Regions from separate parts of the Paenibacillus sp. 4624 genome, predicted to be linked through region 2. Evidence: riboswitches for the same ligand, from Rfam matches in the RefSeq annotation. Region 2 holds a riboswitch; each other region holds the start of a gene.
What was found. Region 2 has a riboswitch for cobalamin ahead of cobJ (precorrin-3B C(17)-methyltransferase). Riboswitches for the same ligand answer to the same signal wherever they lie in the genome.

Region 1 (6,174 bases), on a different contig from region 2:
CCCGGCTTCATCGAAAAGGATACATCCTGCAAGGAAGGCATTCCTTCCTTATAACTTACAGACAGATTCTTCAGCTCAACAAGCAAAGATGTCTTCCCCCCACGCAAGGACGTCATCACTACTCGACCTTAATGTTGCGATCTAGCAGATAGAAGTCGATCGGGTACATCGTTGCACCCTTTACATTACTTTTGCCGACGATATTAATCGGTGTATATGTCAAAAACATATAAGCTGCATCATCCAGAATAATCTGCTGCGCTTCTGCCGCAAGGGCATAACGCTTCTCCACATCAAACTCCGAGTGAAGACGCTCAATAAGCTCGTCCAGCTTCGGATTGCTGTATCCGCCAACATTCCACTCCGCACCTGTTTTGAAATAAAAGTCGAGAATATACTGCGGATCACCTGTGATGCCTGTATTAATGCTCGTCAGAGCCAGATCATAATTTCCACTTTTCTGATGGTCGGTGAGATCCTCATATGAGGTGAGCTCCAGCCCAACCCCAATTTCTTTAAGCTGGGACTGCATCGCAGCAGCCACAACGGAATCGGATTCATAAGCTGAGTTAAGGATGAGTTGTAACGATAGCTTCTTCCCATCCCTGTCCCGAATGCCATCTCCATCTGTATCCTTATATCCAGCCTCATCCAGCAATTGTTTTGCCTTCGCAGGTTCGTAATCATATCCGGTAATTTTGTCATACCCAAAAGGTAATGCAGAGGTAAACGGCCCTTTGGCTGCTTGTCCACCCACCAGCGTATTCGCGTACATTTCGCGGTCAATTCCGTAAGAAATGGCGCGCCGAACCTTTACATCACTTAGCAGTGAATGGGTCGTGTTAAACCACACAAACTGCGTACGGAGGCTCGGAATTTCGTCAATGGTGTATTGTGTTTGATCCTGAAAAAGAGGCATCTGGCTGCGTCCCACATTACTCGCTACATCGATTTCCCCTGATTGCAGCGCCAGCGCCCGTGTATTATCATCCTTGATGTATTTCAGTGTCATCGTATCCAGATCGGCCGCGCCGCCCCAGTATTTATCGTACTTCTTGACCTGTATCTCCTGATCGGGCTTATATCCTGTAACCATGAATGGCCCGGTAGCGATGGGCTCACTCTTGAATTTTGACGTATCTGCACTCGTATCCACGATAATAAACAGCGGCTCTGCAATATTGCCTAACAGTGAGGCATCTGGCTGTGTTGTTTTGATCGTCAGATCCTGCCCCTTGGCAGTCATTGACTTAATTGGCAGTGTGGATTGGCCTCTCTCATTCAGCGAGATGGAGCGTTCGATTGATTTTTTCACCGCATCCGCAGTCACGGGATGGCCATTATGGAACGTTACCCCGTCCCGAATATGAAAATGCCAAGTTGTATCATCGATCCGATCCCACTTGTCCGCCAGTTTGGGAACCATCTTCATCTGCTCGTCAAACTGAACCAGCGTCTCCCCAATAGCCGCGCGCGTCAGCGTCCAGCCATTCCATTCATCGGCAGGATCAAGACTGCTGCCCAGCCAGAACAAGGCCACATTCAGATGTGATTTCTTGCCCTCACCAGCCGCACCACTCGCATCCACACCAGAAGGTTTCCCCGCAGCATCTGATGATGAAGGTGTTGAATTGTTGTCTTTACCACAAGCCGCGAGCAACAGAATAATCATCATTGATATGATAGCCAGCAACCATGTTTTTTGAACCTTGCTCATGCTTCCCATTCCCTTCAGTTACACTGTATTTTTCTTGGGATCAAGCACATCTCGCAGACTGTCCCCCAGCAAATTAAATATGATAACCGTGCTAAATATCGCAAGCCCCGGATAGATTAGCAGCCAAGGCGCTGTTTGCAGATATCTTCTGCCTTCATTCAACATCGCTCCCCACTCAGGATCAGGCGGCTGTGCACCCAGCCCGAGAAAAGACAGTCCCGAGATCGACAACATCATGCCGCCCACGTCCATCATTGCCATGACAATCAAAGGGGGCAACATATTCGGCAGAATCGTTCTGCTAATGATTTGAATTTTACGCGCACCGCTGAATGCAGCGGCAGTGACGAACTCTTTTTGCTGAAGAGAAATGACCAGGCTTCGGGCCATCCGTGCATACTTTGCCCACCAGACGACGGAGAGTGCAACCACCGTGTTAAATAGTCCCGGCCCTAACATCCCTACTACGGCAATCGCAAAAATCAAACCAGGAAATGCCATCAACGTATCGCACAGCCGCATCAGCATCGTATCCACCAGTCCTCGCAGAAAACCTGCAACGACACCAACCGCTGCACCTAAGCTGAAAACAATACCGATCATCATAAAGGTGAGCAACAGAGATGTGCGTGCTCCATATAAAAGTCGGGACAGGACACATCGCCCAAGCTGATCCGTGCCGAGTGGATATTCGGGGCTGGATGGTTGCAACACTTTGGCAAAATTCGTGGCAAGTGGATCGTGAGGTGCCAGAAGCGGCGCAATCAAAGCCAGAACGATCCAACCCGCAGTCAGGGATAGCAAAAAAATAAATAGACGACGTTGTGTCAGGTATGCTCGAATCTTCATCATCATCTACACATCCACATCCAGTTGAATGCGCGGATCACGCAGATGTGTCCAGAGATCCACGATCAGATTCAGGGTGACATAGATGACTGCCATCCAAATCACATACCCCTGTATCAGGGGATAGTCCCGAGTGAAAATGGCATCCACCGCCATCTGGCCTACCCCCGGCCATACGAATAAACTTTCCACAATCGCTGCTCCGCCAAGTAATGCTCCCGTTGTCATGCCCAGAAGTGTCACAATCGGCAGCAGTGAATTCGGCAAAATATGCTGCCAAATGATCATCGATTCCTTCACACCTCTCGCTCTTGCTCCCACCACGTAATTCTGGCCGATCTCCTCCAGCATGACTGCACGAATCTGCCGGCTGTATTGGGCGATCAGTGGAATAGCCAGTGTGACCGCAGGCAGGATCAGGCTGTGCCAGCCGGAATTACCCATAACGGGTAACAGCTTCAGCTGTACACCAAATACGAGCATCAGCAGCATGCCCAGCCAAAAGCTTGGCATGGATAGACCGGCAAACGAAAACAGGCGAATGACATAATCGAGCCATCGATTCCGGCGTACAGCCGAAAGAACTCCCAGCGGAAAGGAAATCAAAATCACCAGAAACATCGCACTCCCGGTTAACTTGAGCGTTGCTGGAAGGCGGGCCATTAACACATCCAGTACGGGACGGTCGTATTTATACGACGTACCAAAGTCTCCGGTGACCACTTGCCCTAGCCAGGTTCCATACCGAACAAGAAACGGCTTGTCCAACCCGAGCTCTGACCTCACCTGTCTGACCAGTTCATCCGAAGGTGTAACTCCAGTGGACATCAGCATCAGTCTGGCGGGATCTCCAGGAGACAGATACGTTAATAGAAATGTCAGGAAGGTGATTCCAAACAGAACGGCGACCAGTTGTACTAACCGTTTAACGATATATCTGCCCAATAATAAAACGCCCTTCCCCGGTTTAATGCGCGTGTACGCCATCATTCTCATTTATTTCAATCCAATTCAAAAAAGCGCCCTTCTCCGTTTCACGGGATAAGGACGCCTTAAATAAACAGATTTTCAGAAAAAATCATGCTCTTTAAACACCTTCCTATCTCCCGTAGGGTACTGCTGTGTTTGTCCAACCTGGCAGGTCTCCTGGCTTCAGCATCATTGCCATAACAGCTCCTTCCCGGTCTTCTCCAGACCAGTGGATATGCTGCCTGACTCCTCTGTTACAGTGGCGGGACCGCGCCGGCATCACACCGGACTTCCCTTTTAAGCTTCTACCCCAGCGGGTAGAGCACCAAGTTCCACGTATTCAATTCACTAAAAGTTGGTATCTGTTACACTTCTGTATCAGTATAGCGGCATACGGAATAATGTTCAAAACTTTTCTTTTAAAATTGAAATCATAAATGCGGCTAATACCGTACTCGCGAACCCTTGGGTGACACCCCTGTCACACGTTTGAACATTTTGGAAAAGAGTAACGGGTCAGTGTATCCAACGGAGTGGGCTACTTCACTCACAGACAACATCGGGTTGCGAAGCAGTTCCGCCGCACGATTCATGCGATACTCCAGGAAAAAGGCTTGTAGCGACTTGCCGTATCGCTCTTTGAACAACCCCGATAAATACGTTCGATCTAACCCGACAGCCTGTGCGATATCCAGAATAGTGGTACGCTGACTATACCGATTCTCCATAAACCGCACAGCCTGCCGAATATAAGTCTCTTTCGTCGACAGGAGGGGGTTTTCTTCTTCTTTGATCGGTGAGGATGCAATTAATGCTGCCATAAGTCGATATAACAGGCTTTGATGCATTACATCCCCTCCTGGAAGGGAACTCGTTCCAGCCTGAAGCATCTCGTCATACAGCGCTGCCATCATATTCGGTTCATGAGCAGTGAACACCGGGTGCTCCTCACTTAACTGCGCACGCTGCATAAAAGCCTTCGCCTGTACACCTCTGAAGCCAAACCATGAATATGTCCAAGGCTCTTCTGCATCGGCTTCATAATGAATGACCGTGTCGGGTAAAATGAGGAATCCTTGGCCCTCGCTCAGAGGATATTCACGATCTCCCATATAAACCGTACCATGACCCTCATGTACGTAATGCACGATATAGGAATCACGCACTCCCGGCCCCCAATAGTGGGCAGGATCACATGCCTCCCAGCCGTAAAATAACAAAACCAGTTCCATCTGCGTCCAGCCGGCAGAGACCACATTCATTTCAACTTTCCGACTCATGTTTCCCCTCCTTTCGACGATGAGGTTAAAGACATCTTAAGGCGAGCCCACATATTCTCTTATCTGTTCATACAATAAATTATAACAGGTGGAAGAAAGGAAATCTTGCTGAAAACGAAAACAAAAATGGGATTATGCCATATTCGAGAGGGTTTGAGCCATAGTGATATGAGCCTGTTCGGCCTATAGTTGGGGTACAACATTTTTTTCGGGAAGGATGAACTTGAGATGAACAAAATTACGTTTCTCGGTGCAGGCAGCACCGTTTTTGTAAAAAATGTATTGGGTGATGTGATGATGACGGAGGCCTTGCAGGACTTCGAACTGGCCTTGTTTGATATTGATGCTGAACGTCTAAGTGACTCGGAGCGTTTGTTACAAAGCTTGGCCCAGTCGCTCGGAAGCCGCTGTTCTGTTAAAACATACGTTGATCGCAAGGAAGCACTCCGCGGAGCTAAATATGTAATCAATGCCATCCAGGTGGGCGGGTATGACCCGTGTACGATTACCGATTTTGAAATTCCGAAGAAATATGGCCTGCGTCAAACGATTGCCGATACGCTCGGCATTGGCGGAATCTTCCGTAACTTGCGTACCATTCCGGTGATGCTGGACTTCGCCAAGGATATGCAGGAAGTATGCCCGGACGCCTGGTTCCTGAACTACACGAACCCGATGGCTGTACTCACCAATGTCATGAACGTGCATGGCGGAATTAAAACGGTTGGTCTGTGTCACAGTGTACAAGTCTGCGTACCACATCTGTTCGATTCGCTGGGGATTGACCAGACTGGTGTCGTTGCCAAAATTGCTGGCATTAACCACATGGCATGGCTCCTGGAAGTAACAAAAGATGGCGTCGATCTGTATCCTGAGATCAAACGTCGTGCGAGACAGAAACAGCAGGAGACTCACGACGATATGGTACGTTATGAACTCATGCATCGCTTCGGTTATTATGTCACAGAGTCTTCTGAGCATAGTGCAGAATATCATCCGTATTTTATCAAACGCAACTACCCGGAACTGATCGAACGCTTCAACATCCCGCTCGATGAGTATCCACGCCGCTGTGTAAACCAGATTGCTGATTGGAAGGAAATGCGAGAGAAGCTGTTCGCGAGTGAAAATATTCAGCATACCCGCAGCCATGAATATGCTTCGCACATTATGGAAGCGATGGAGACAGACCGTCCGTATAAAATTGGCGGAAATGTCATGAACAACGGGCTCATCACCAACTTGCCACGCGAAGCTTGTGTCGAGGTTCCTTGTCTGGTCGATGGCTCCGGCATCAGCCCGACGTATATTGGTGACCTGCCGCCACAGCTGGCAGCGCTGAACCGTACCAATATCAAC
Region 2 (6,174 bases):
TAAAGAAGGAGTAGTCCCAGCCTCAGTTGGTAAAGTTACGGCGAATGCCATGCGTGAGGAAGGCATTGAAGCGCTGGTTGTGCCGCAAGAGGAGAAGATGGGAGCGCTCATCGTTGAACTGGGACGTTACTTTGCTGCGAATCCGGTGGGTGTCCGGGAAGAATAATAAAGAGAGCATTCATAGGGCAAGAGATGCCCGAAGTGGCTCTATTCTGTAATGATATGTAAAGGTTCTGATCCGTTTACGGATCGGGATCTTTTTTTCATTTTTATCCAAAATTAATGTAGAGGACAATCTTGAGAAGCGTGGACATTATTTCCTGACCGATGGTATGATGAAGACAATATGAAAGCAGCAAGGTGCTCTTGCATAAAGCAAGAGGTAACAGGGAATCGGGTGCAAGTCCCGAGCGGTCCCGCCACTGTAATGGTGAAGCGTTTTCCATGAAAGTCACTCGGTACAACGGGGAAGACAGGAAAGGACGCTAATGATCCAGAGCCAGGAGACCTACCTTGCATGTGTCACCAAACCCTTCGCGGAAAGGAGTGGTGTACGATAAGTTCGGGAAAGGGACAAACTGTGGTTTGTCCTGTGAGGCTCCATATGGGCTGTTATGGTTGCCTGTGATTCCTTATTTTGGGGTATTACAGGCCAAGTTTCCCGAGTGTAAGTACATGCGTATCTCATCCGTGATTAGGATGGGATTTTTTTGTTTTTCGGACAGGAACGAAGTTGCCGAGTTGAGCAGAAGAAATGATGAGTTACAGGGCAATGAGGTGAAAGAAACAAATCTGTATTGCAAAAACTTTGGATCGGCGTTAAGGAGAAACTTTCTTGAAGTGGACCTTTTAGATAAACAAGGTTGAGCGTTAATCGTATGACAAGTGGAGTGAGGGGGAAAACGGTATGCAAAAGCAAGGCAAGCTGCTGATCATCGGTTTCGGTCCAGGTGCGATGGAGCACATAACTAAACGGGCACTAGATGCGTTGCAGGAGAGCGAGGTCATCATTGGATATAACACCTATGTGGATCTGATCAGGCCTTTGTTGAATGGACAAGCCATTGTACGTACAGGCATGACGGAGGAAGTCAGCCGGGCACAGGAAGCGGTTAGACAAGCGGAAGCGGGCCATATTGTTGCCGTAATCTCCAGTGGGGATGCCGGGGTGTATGGCATGGCAGGGCTTGTGTACGAAGTGCTCATTGAGCAAGGCTGGAAGCCGGATACTGGCGTAGCTGTTGAGGTTATTCCTGGCGTGTCGGCGATTCAATCGTGTGCGTCCTTGCTTGGTGCGCCTGTTATGCATGATGCGTGTACGATCAGCCTTAGCGATCATCTGACACCATGGGAAACCATTATTCGGCGGGTTGAGGCAGCGGCTTCGGCCGATTTTGTTATTGCTCTGTATAATCCCCGCAGTGGACGGCGTACACGCCAGATTGTAGAGACGCAAGAGATGTTGCTTCGTTACCGTGATCCGAAGACACCTGTTGGCTTGGTCAAAAGTGCATATCGGGAGCGTCAGGACGTGGTCATGACAACGCTGGAGGAGATGCTGAATCACGATATCGGTATGTTAACCACCGTGATTATCGGTAATTCCTCGACCATGATGTACGAAGGACTCATGGTCACCCCGCGCGGATATCAGCGGAAGTATACGCTGAACTCCGCGGAACAGCCGCTCAGGCCCCATGAGCGGCTACGCACCGAAGCCGAGCCATGGTCGCTCGGCGCACAAGAAGCCCGCGCTGCCGCCTCCGGCGAGGCAGCGGGCGATGGCGCGGCCCGCGCTGCCGCCTCCGGCGAGGCAACGGGCGGTGGCGCGGCCCGCGCTGCCGCCTCCGGCGAGGCAACGGGCGATGGCGCGGCCCGCGATGCCCAGGCCGCGCCACCGGCGGAGCCAGCCCTGCGCGGCGCCAGCGCCGGAGCGGGCACGGCTCCGCAAGGGCAGCCGCCCGCAGGCGCATGGGCGGCAACCCCGCCTGCGGCAAGCCCGGCACGCGGTGCTGGCACCGCCGTGCTTGCCGCAGAGCGGCCCGCGTCCGCGGCGGCAGAGGCCGCACCGCGCGCTGCCGCTGTGGCGCCACGCGCCGGCGCAGCCGAGCTTGCCGCCGAGGCGCTGACGCGGCTCGCGGCAGGCGGTGCGCTCGCGGGCGAAGCGGCAAGCCGCTGGCTGGACGCGGCAGCGTCAGGCCCGGCGGCAGCGGGCGCGCAGGGCGCGAGCGGCGCAGCGGTGCTTGGCGTAGCCGCTGCTGTGCCCGTGCCTGGGCGCAAGGCGCCGCTCTTTGAGATCGGCGTGTCGCCTGGCGTGGGCAACAAAAAGTTCACCGCCGCTCAGATGGCCCTGCTGGCGCAGTGCGCAAGCGAGGACGGCGAGCTTGAGTATACGCCGGAGCACCAGATTATTCTCAGAGTGCCGACGTTTGAACCGGAAGCGCTGGTAGACGAGTTACGCGCAGCAAACTTTATCGTGGTGCCGATTGGGGATGTGATCAAGGTCAAAGCCTGTGACTTCTGCAACCTGGAGAAGGACGACGCGGTGCCGATGGCTAACCATTTGCAGGACGTGATCGGTGGATTGTCTGCTCCGAAGGAAACGAGCGTAGCGTTAAACGGCTGTGGTATGGCTTGTTACGGGGCAGTACTGGAGGATATCGGCATCGTGTACCGCAAAGGAGGCTACGATCTGTTCCTTGGCGGCAAAAAGTTTGGCCGCAACGCGCACCCGGCTCAGCCAGTAGCAGAGGGGATTCCAGGTGATCAGATCGGTGGCATTGTGGAACGCATTGTCGCGGAGTACAAGGAAAAAGGTCATCCGAACGAACGTTTCCACAAGTTTTTCAAACGTGTTGGAGTTATTCAAGGCTTCCGTCATGTGGATGCGCCAGTTACCGTCGAAGTGAATCCGGTATGCGGTGACTAAAACACCAAACGATAATCTAAACACAACCCGGCCGAAACCCAGCTGATATAGATAGATACAAAGCTGAACTCATTACAGAACTAGAACTAGAAATAGAAATAGAAATAGATTAAACCTTTCTTCCTTGGAGTCGAGTGGAGAGCCTTACGAATATGAGAAATCTGATCTGCGGATCGGACAGAGGAGGAAATATAGAAGATGGATGCTATTTTGTTGGTGGGACACGGGAGCCGTGATCCCGAGGGGAACCGCGAGTTAAAGGAGTTTGCACGTGAGGTCGCTGAGCAAGCACCGGAGAACACACTGGTGGAAACCTGTTTTTTGGAATTAACCAGACCAAGTATTGCGGATGGAGTTACTGCTTGTGTAGATCGAGGTGCGACCCGAGTCGTACTCGTACCGATTATTTTATTTGCAGCCGGTCATGCCAAGATTGATATTCCGAATGCGATTGATCGTGCCAAAGCACGTTATCCGCAAGTGCAGTTTATTTATGGGCGTCCGATTGGTGTGCATGAAAAAGTCGTGCAAATTATGCAAACTCGTCTGCAAGAGGCGCAACCTGTGCGGGTTGCAGCTCAAGGTGAAGGTGGAACAGATACAGCAGTTGCAGTGGCCGCTCCGCCTGCTGCCGTGACTGATGAAGAAACAGCTGTACTTGTGCTTGGACGGGGAAGCAGTGACCCGGATGCCAACAGTGACTTTTTCAAAATGACCCGTATGCTGTGGGAGAAGCTGCCGTACAGATGGGCGGAAAGCAGCTTTATCGGCGTGACCCAGCCTTCTTTCCCGGATGGATTGGAACGTTGCCTCTTGCTCGGTGCGAAAAAAATTGTTGTCATGCCGTATTTCCTCTTTACCGGTGTGCTGATTAAACGCATTGATGAGATGACGGCCGAATTTGCAGCCGCGCATCCAGATATTCAAGTCGAAATCGGTGGTTATTTCGGTTTCCATCCGAAACTGGTCGAGCTGGTGTTGGAACGTGCGAACGAGGGACTTTACGGTCGTGTTACAGCAAACTGTGACAACTGCCAGTTCCGTCTCGAAGCGGCCAAACACCATCATCACCATCACGACCACGACCATGGGCATGACCACGATCACGACCATGACCATCACGAACATGACCATGACCATGGGCACGATCAACACCATCATGAGCACGATCATCACGACCACCACCATAATGATCATAGCCACAGTCATGGACATGATCATCAGCACGAAGGTCATCATGTCCATAGCCATAATGAGCATGCACATCATGACCACAATCATGAACATAGTCACGACCACGAGCATTCCGAGCACTCTGCGGAGGTTACAGCTACTCGTGAGGCGGCGCTTGATTTTCATCATGACCATGATGAAGAGTTGCATCACTCGCATCATGAGCACGATGGACATCAGAGCAACCGGCAACACGATTCAGCAGGAAATATACAGCAGCATTCATCCTCTTCTCAGGCACAAGTGGCAGCAACTTCCGAGCAGGTGAAGCGTTCATGATCCTCATGTTATGCGGTACCAGCGATGCACGCGAACTTGCGATCCGAATCCAGCAACAAGGACATAATGTCCTGACCTCGGTTGTGACCGAGAGCGCAGCCCAAAGTCTGACTGAAGCCGGTTTACCTGTGCGGACAGGCCGATTGACCGTAGAGGCGATGGTGCAGTTGATTCGTGAAAAAAACACCCCTGTACTTGTGGATGCGAGCCATCCTTTTGCCGAAGAAGCCCATGCGAATGCCATGGAAGCCGCGAAACAAGCGGGCATCCCTTACATTCGTTACGAACGAACCGGGCTTGCTTATGATGACCATGAACTATTGCATGTCGTGTCATCTTATGATGAGGCAGCACTCAAGGCCAAAGAGCTGAAAGGCTCCGTCATGCTGACGACGGGCAGCAAAACGCTGCAAATCTTCACCAAGCACCTGCTCGGTGATCCGGATATACGGCTTGTTGCACGCATGCTCCCCCGTCTCGACAATATGGAGAAATGCGGTGAGCTGGGCGTAGAGCAACGCAATATTATTGCGATGCAGGGTCCTTTTTCCCGAGAAATGAACGAGGCACTTTATAAGCACTATGCAACAATGGTGATGGTCACCAAGGAGAGCGGTAAAACAGGAGCCGTGGACGAGAAAATCCAGTCTGCACTGGAGCTGGGTATTCATGTTGTGCTGATCTCACGTCCAGAGGCGGAGTTTGGCACGGTGTTTGATCATTTTGATGGTGTGCTGGACGAGCTGAAAAGTATTTTGGGGCGGTAATCTACCCGATAGGCTTAATTTGAATAATGAAATATTGAACGGCTTGATTGTAAATATCGCAAGAAGCATTGGAGTACGTTCAGATGAACGATGCAATGATGTATGGGACAGTTGTTCGTACGATGAGGATGTTTGTTCAAATAAAAGGAGTGGAGTGATTCGGATGGATTTCAAAACAGAGTTTAAACCGCTGACCGTGCAGCCGCAGGAGATTGAAGGTAAAAGTTTCGAAATGATTACGGAGGAACTGGGGGAGCACCCGTTTACCGATGAGCAATATCCGGTCGTACAGCGAGTCATTCACGCTTCGGCTGATTTTGAACTGGGCCGCAGTATGGTATTTCACCCGGATGCGATTCAGGCGGGGATCGCAGCGCTACGTGCAGGTCAGTCAGTCATTGCCGATGTGCAAATGATTCAGGCGGGTGTGAGCAAGGATCGTATCCGCGGTTTTGGCGGCGATGTACACGTACATATTTCCGATCCGGATGTGATGGAAGAGGCCAAGCGCCTCAATACCACTCGTGCCATCATCTCGACACGCAAAGCAACCCAAATGTATGACGGGGGCATCTACGCCATCGGTAACGCGCCAACGGCGCTGCTGGAATTGATTCGTCTTGTTAAAGAGGGCGAGGCCAAGCCGGGTCTGATCATCGGCATGCCGGTAGGTTTTGTATCCGCTGCCGAGTCGAAGGACGAACTGCGCAAGCTGGACATTCCTTTTATCACCAACATCGGTCGCAAAGGCGGCAGTACCATCGTTGTGGCAGCACTTAACGCAATCTCGTTGATGGCTGTGAAGGCATAGAGCGGCGGGAGTACAAAGGCAACATAAGCGCACCAACAAGCGAGCATATAGAAGGACGGGAGGTTCAAAGCCATGGAAAAGAAACGCATGAAGAGCGGAGAAGCGCAAGAATCGGATAAACCGATGCGCTCCGGCTTTACGACCGGGGCGTGTGC
Region 3 (6,174 bases), on a different contig from region 2:
GGTTCCTCCATCGTACGCCAGAGGTAACCGGAACTTTCACGCTGCTGCCGGTGCATTGTTATGCGTTCACGCATCTCGTCATCATACGCCTGAGCAGTGGCTACATACCAGGCTTCGGAAGAACGCTGCATGCACAGACGTTCGGCAAACGAACTTTTACCACTGCGAGCACCCCCAGTAACCAACACACTCATCGGGAGCCATCTCCCTGAACAGGTAATACCTTGGAATCAGAGTCGGAAGGCTGATTCGTTCCGTCTGAAACACCCGCACTTGCAAAGGTCCCCATCTCATTCAAAATAAGACACGCTGCATCAATGAGATGCAGACTGAGTACTCCACCCGTTCCCTCACCAAGACGCATATCGAGATCCAGCATCGGCTTCAAGTCAAGTTCTCGCAGCAGAGCCGCATGCCCATTCTCATGTGAAGTATGGGAAGCGATCATATAAGCTGTACTCAGGGGAGCCAGCTTTCTTGCGATCAGCGCCGCAGCCGTAGAGATGAAACCATCTACAACAACTGGACAGCGATGGGCCGCAGCCGCGAGGATAACGCCGGTGAGCCCGGCAATCTCCAATCCGCCTACCTTGCACAGGACATCTATCGCATCTTCAGGGTCAGGTGTGTTAACGCTCAAAGCCTGACTTATGACAGCAGCCTTGCGCAGCACACCTTCATCATCCAGGCCAGTTCCTCTCCCAACAGCAGCTACTGGTGCAACGCCGGTCAGGGCACTCATCACTGCAGCGCTTGCCGTCGTGTTGCCAATCCCCATTTCTCCAGTGACAAACAGCCCTGTCCCTTTTGCCACTTCTGCGGCAACGACATCCACACCTACTAAAATAGCCCGAATGGCCTCATCCCGAGTCATCGCGGCTCCTTGAGCCATGTTGGCCGTACCTTTACGAATGTTGCGGGAGAGCAGGTTGGCGTGCTCAAGGTCAGCATTTACACCGATATCGACACAAATCACTTCGGCTCTGGCATGACGAGCAAGGACATTGACTGCAGCGCCTCCAGCCAGAAAATTCATGACCATCTGCGGTGTAACTTCGGCTGGAAAAGCACTGATTCCTTCAGCTACGACCCCGTGATCCGCAGCCATGACGACCACAGCCCTGCGATCAAAACATGGACGAGTTTGGCCTGTCATCCCTGCAAGTCGAATCACAAGTTCTTCCAATTTCCCGAGACTACCCGGCGGTTTCGTCAGTATATCCACATGAGCAGACGTTTCCGCAGCAATTTTTGAATCAGGAGCCGCAATCTTATTTAACACTTGCTCCAATACCTGTTCTTCCTTCTTCATTCAACCAGCACTTCCTTCATCAAAATAGAGGCTATCCCGCCTCGTTTAATCCATGTCCCGCCGCAACAACAGTTGAGGAACCGAATGATCCGGATGGGACACCATCGCAGGTTTAACACGAAAAATCTCTTGAATCTGCTCTCCCGTCATCAAGCTATAAGGTGTCCCCTCTCCGACTACCTTGCCTTCACGCAAAGCCAAGATATGATCGCAGAACAAAGCAGCCAGATTGAGATCATGCAATACCGCTACAATCGTAATGTTGCTCTTCTTCTGCCATGCTGCTAACAACTCCATAAACTGCAATTGATATTTGATATCGAGAAACGTCGTTGGTTCGTCAAGCAATAGTAATCGCGGCTCCTGTGCCATGACCTTGGCCAAGGCTACTCGCTGCCGTTGTCCGCCACTAAGGGAATCCAGCGGTCGATCTGCCAGTTCCGTGAGTCCCAGTTCTTCAAGCACTCTGTCCACCACACGGGCTCCCTCTGCCGATTCACGGCCTAGCCAGTTTTGGTAAGGATAACGTCCCATCTCAACAACATCTCGAACCGGATAGGAAATTGCGGGTAAGCCATCCTGTTGTAGAACTGCAATCATGCGTGACAGTTCCTTACGACTATATGATCCGATATCTCGACCATCAATGCTGATCTGGCCTTCGCTTAACGGTTCCGTTCCTGCAATAAGCTGGAGTAGTGTTGATTTTCCGCTTCCATTTGGGCCAACGACACCCCACCAATCTCCTTCTTTAATTCGCCAATCGGTAGGATGCAGGGCATGATAATCACCATAGGTTTTGCCCGCCCGTGCAACAGTTACCAACATAGCAGCGGCAGCATCATCTTTTTCGGCAGTCACGGCATCATCCCTTTCCTCAGCTTTTTATTCCGATGCAACAGGTAAGCGAAGAATGGCGCACCGACAAAAGCGGTCACAACGCCTAGCGGTATTTCAGTCGGTGCCAGCAAGGAGCGAGCTATGGTGTCTGCCCATACCATAAAAATCGCACCACCAATCGCAGACAAAGGTACCAGCAATCGATAATCCGGCCCCACCAGCAATCGCAAAATATGCGGAATAACCAAGCCCACAAAACCGATGACTCCTGAAACAGAAACAGCTCCTGCCGTTAGCAATGTACCTACAGCGAGCACAGATAACTTGAGCCTGTCCACACCAACACCAATATGCGCTGCCTGACGTTCACCCAGTGCCAAGACATTCAGCGAACGTGCCCGGCTCCATAGAAAAATTAATCCAAGCAGAAAATACGGGAAAAGGATGGTCGTATACGACCACCCGCGCAGTGCCAGACTTCCCATCGTCCAGTATATAATTTCATTGATTGTCTGCTTCGACATGGTCGATAGGAAGGAAACGACCGCCCCCAAGAAACTTTGCATGACCACACCTGCCAGAATCAGGCTGTGTGTTGGTATTTTCCGCCCTTCACGAGCCAGCGACAACACAAACCATAACGTGACTACACCGGTCAAAAAAGCAACCAGCGGCAGTGTCCAAATACCAATTATAGCGTACTGTAAACCAAAGAATATCAGGAATGCCGCCCCCACCGAAGCACCAGAGGAAACCCCCAGTGTGAATGGATCAGCCAGAGGATTGCGTAGCACACCTTGAAAGCCCGCCCCTGCAATTGCTAGTGAAGCACCTACGAGCATCGCAAGTAAGACACGCGGGAAGCGCACTTTCCAGATAATCTGTTCGGCAGCCTTGCTCCAATCGGGTGTAATCCAGTCACCCACCCATGGCATGTTGTGAACGAGAATACCAGCGATGTCCCGGATGGGCAGCGCCACTGAACCAATGCCCGTACAGATGAGCACGGTAAGCACCAGCAGCACCACACCCATCGTTCCGAACAGGATCAGCTTTCTGCTCATTTGAACAGGTCAGGATAGATCGCTTTGGCAACATCTTTCAACCCTTGAGTTATACGTGGGCCCGGACGGCTGAGCAAGTTGGCATCCAGTCCAATCACAGCATTGTTTTTCATCGCCGTAATTTGATCCCAGCCGCTACGTGCTTTGATAATCTGATCCAGCGTTTTGGAATTTTCGTCAACAACATCATTTGTATACAGAATAACGTCCGGGTTGGAGGCAATCACATTTTCCTCGTTAATCTCATACCAACCTTCTTTATCAGCAGCAATATTCATTCCTCCAGCTACGGTGATCAGTTCATCCATGAACTCACCTTTACCAACCGTCCAGCCTGGGGAGAACTCGATGTATACTTTTTTCTTATCTTCTGGTTTTACGGCTTTGACCGCTTCGGTTACATCTGTTACATCCTGCTTCATCTGTGTAATCAGCTTCTGTGCCTGCTCTTGATGATCGGTAATTTTACCGAATGTTTCGATATTGTTTATCACATCGTCAATGGATTTAGGATCGGTTTTGAAAATGGTGATGCCCAGATCACGCAGCTTTTTCACTGCATCCTCACTCAATGAAATGCCTCCGAATACGATATCCGCATCTGCTGCAATAACGGATTCTTCATTCGGCTTGTTAATACCGCCCATTTTTGCTTTTGTTTTTGCCGCTTCCGGATAATCATCATAATCGGAAACACCAATAATTTCATTGTCCAACCCAAGGGCAAACAGAGACTCTGTTTCAGCCGGAGATACGGATACGATTTTGGTTGGTGCTTTTTCAAAAGTGAAAGACTCACCCGTTGCATCCGTAACGGTCAGTGGATATTGGGTTTTAAGATCCTTTTGTGTTTGCTCTTGAGACTGCTCCTGTGCAGGTTGCTGTGAGCTGCCCGCTCCTTCTTTTGTTGCGGTATTACCGCATCCAGCCAGCGCCAGTGCCAACATTGCTGCGCTCAACAGGGATGTGAGTGCTTTCCAGTTCTTAATCATTGATTTAAACTCCCCTTCTCTATCTGTACTATTGTTGTTGCTTTTGTTATATACACGATGCCACTCCGATTGCAGTACCATTTTCCGATCGCTGTTACCCCCAGATTTTTTTTAATTCCCTTATTCAAAAGGAAAAATTCGGTGATAAGCGTATGCTTTCGATGTAGCTTTCTTGTAGAAAGCTTTCAGGCGAGCACTTCGTTTCTCCGAATTGGTTCTGCACTCTCCGTTATACGTGTATAAAATGACTCCACCACATCGTGTACAACAAAAAAATCCCTGATCCTTAAACAAGGATGAGGGATGACGTCTCGCATACGGCACTCCGGATACATGTTCAGCAGATAACTGTCCATGCGCACAGAATGGCCCGAAACGTTGTCCTTTCCTCGAAGGAACACCGGCTTGTACGTCCAGGGCTGGTAATCTGACTTACAGGATGGCTCCTGTTTCACAGTGGCGGGACCGTGCCGGATTTGCACCAGCTTCCCCATTTTACCCTTGTGCGCACCATAACTTGTCCTTGTTCACCTTGAACATTGGCTTTGCACGAGGGACCCTTGGTCGTTAAAGATGGTTAATTCAGATCAAACATTTTCGCAGTGCTCTTCGCACGAATCACGTCAGTTCAGGCCTCTCAGCACATCACACTAAATATGTCCGTCCGAGTCACACTTCTGTTGTGATTATAGGGTATATTGCACCACCTTACAACCCGATGTACGGAAAATTCACTCGTCTGCCAAGCCAGTGATCCCCTTGCTTTTCAAGATCAACCTGAATAGCCTGTCCAGGGATGACATGTGTATCCCAAAACCCCACGCCGTTGATGAGCCGGGACATCATATAACGGATCACACCGCCATGTGTCACAATAAGTGTCTTGTGTGAATGTTTATGTGAATGCTCCGACCAGATATGTTCGTGCAGAAAAGAATCCACTCGTTCCGCGAAAGTCCGCCACGCTTCTCCTTCAGGGGGGAATACCTTGCGGGGATCATCAATCCAGCTCCGGTACAAGAGATTATCCTTCAATTGCTCATAATTCAGGCCTTCCCATTGTCCAAAATGATTCTCGCGCAGGCGCGAATCAAACGTCGCTTGCTCAATCATCTGCGGTGCAATGTGTGCCAGCGTCTGACGGCAACGAAGCAGATCACTGCAATACACCGCATCCCATGTGAGATTGCGGCACTGCTCGCTCAGCAGAGCCAGCTCTTCTTGCGCGTCAGGCAACAGGCCAATGTCGGTATGGCCCAAATATTTTTTTTCCACATTCCACTGGGTTGTTCCATGACGGATCAGTACGATGCTCCGCTTCGACGAAAACTGTTTTGATCCAAGCTGTTCTAATTCTTTAATTACCACAACAACGCACCTCCTGCTAACCACACACCCCAGGTTGCCAAGAAACAAAGGCTCACAAAAGCTCCCGCTGACCAAAACATCAGTCGTGTCGTTCGCACGATATCTTCCGACTCCATCGGCCGCGCAGCTTCGCCCATATAAGCTCGAAATGAAGCAACGCCGTGATACACGTTATGCCCGCCCAGCCGAATGCCTAGCGCTCCAGCCACTGCCGACTCGGGAAAACCGCTATTCGGGCTGGGATGCAGCCTCGCGTCCCGAGAAACCATACGCGCTGCGCCTTTGGCATCCAGTTTTAGCACCCATGCGCCTACAATTAACAGCAGAGCGGTCACGCGCGCGGGAATCCAGTTAGCCCAATCATCAAGCCGGGCGGAGGCCCAGCCGAGATGCAGATATTTATCATTTTTATATCCAACCATGGAATCCAGCGTATTGACGGCACGGTAGGCCATAGCCAGCGGAGCACCACCAATGAGCGCATAGAATAGCGGCGACACAATGGCATCCACAATGTTTTCCGCAACGGTCTCCACCGTTCCCCGAACAACCTCCGGCTCGTCCAGATGCGCCGTATCACGTCCAACAATCATGCCGA

Region 1: linked by a shared signal. The riboswitch ahead of nikB (nickel ABC transporter permease) and the one ahead of cobJ (precorrin-3B C(17)-methyltransferase) in region 2 are both predicted to bind cobalamin.
Region 3: linked by a shared signal. The riboswitch ahead of ABIE27_RS22335 (ABC transporter substrate-binding protein) and the one ahead of cobJ (precorrin-3B C(17)-methyltransferase) in region 2 are both predicted to bind cobalamin.

The regions. Positions count from the first base shown of each region.
Region 1 covers NZ_JBNDJR010000012.1:25,515-31,688, forward strand. Annotated here, with positions in the region: gene ABIE27_RS24190 (ABC transporter ATP-binding protein) at 1-86, opposite strand, end outside; gene ABIE27_RS24195 (ABC transporter substrate-binding protein) at 119-1,717, opposite strand; gene nikC (nickel transporter permease) at 1,736-2,569, opposite strand; gene nikB (nickel ABC transporter permease) at 2,573-3,562, opposite strand; cobalamin riboswitch at 3,686-3,880, opposite strand; gene ABIE27_RS24210 (AraC family transcriptional regulator) at 3,979-4,815, opposite strand; gene ABIE27_RS24215 (alpha-glucosidase/alpha-galactosidase) at 5,044-6,174, shown strand, end outside.
Region 2 covers NZ_JBNDJR010000002.1:472,165-478,338, forward strand. Annotated here, with positions in the region: gene ABIE27_RS06460 (uroporphyrinogen-III synthase) at 1-166, shown strand, start outside; cobalamin riboswitch at 342-530, shown strand; gene cobJ (precorrin-3B C(17)-methyltransferase) at 908-2,929, shown strand; gene ABIE27_RS06470 (sirohydrochlorin chelatase) at 3,128-4,441, shown strand; gene cobK (precorrin-6A reductase) at 4,438-5,208, shown strand; gene ABIE27_RS06480 (precorrin-8X methylmutase) at 5,372-6,019, shown strand; gene ABIE27_RS06485 (cobalt-precorrin-5B (C(1))-methyltransferase) at 6,092-6,174, shown strand, end outside.
Region 3 covers NZ_JBNDJR010000010.1:234,385-240,558, reverse strand. Annotated here, with positions in the region: gene cobU (bifunctional adenosylcobinamide kinase/adenosylcobinamide-phosphate guanylyltransferase) at 1-194, opposite strand, end outside; gene cobT (nicotinate-nucleotide--dimethylbenzimidazole phosphoribosyltransferase) at 191-1,312, opposite strand; gene ABIE27_RS22345 (ABC transporter ATP-binding protein) at 1,358-2,140, opposite strand; gene ABIE27_RS22340 (FecCD family ABC transporter permease) at 2,170-3,216, opposite strand; gene ABIE27_RS22335 (ABC transporter substrate-binding protein) at 3,213-4,208, opposite strand; cobalamin riboswitch at 4,609-4,738, opposite strand; gene ABIE27_RS22330 (histidine phosphatase family protein) at 4,917-5,576, opposite strand; gene cbiB (adenosylcobinamide-phosphate synthase CbiB) at 5,570-6,174, opposite strand, start outside.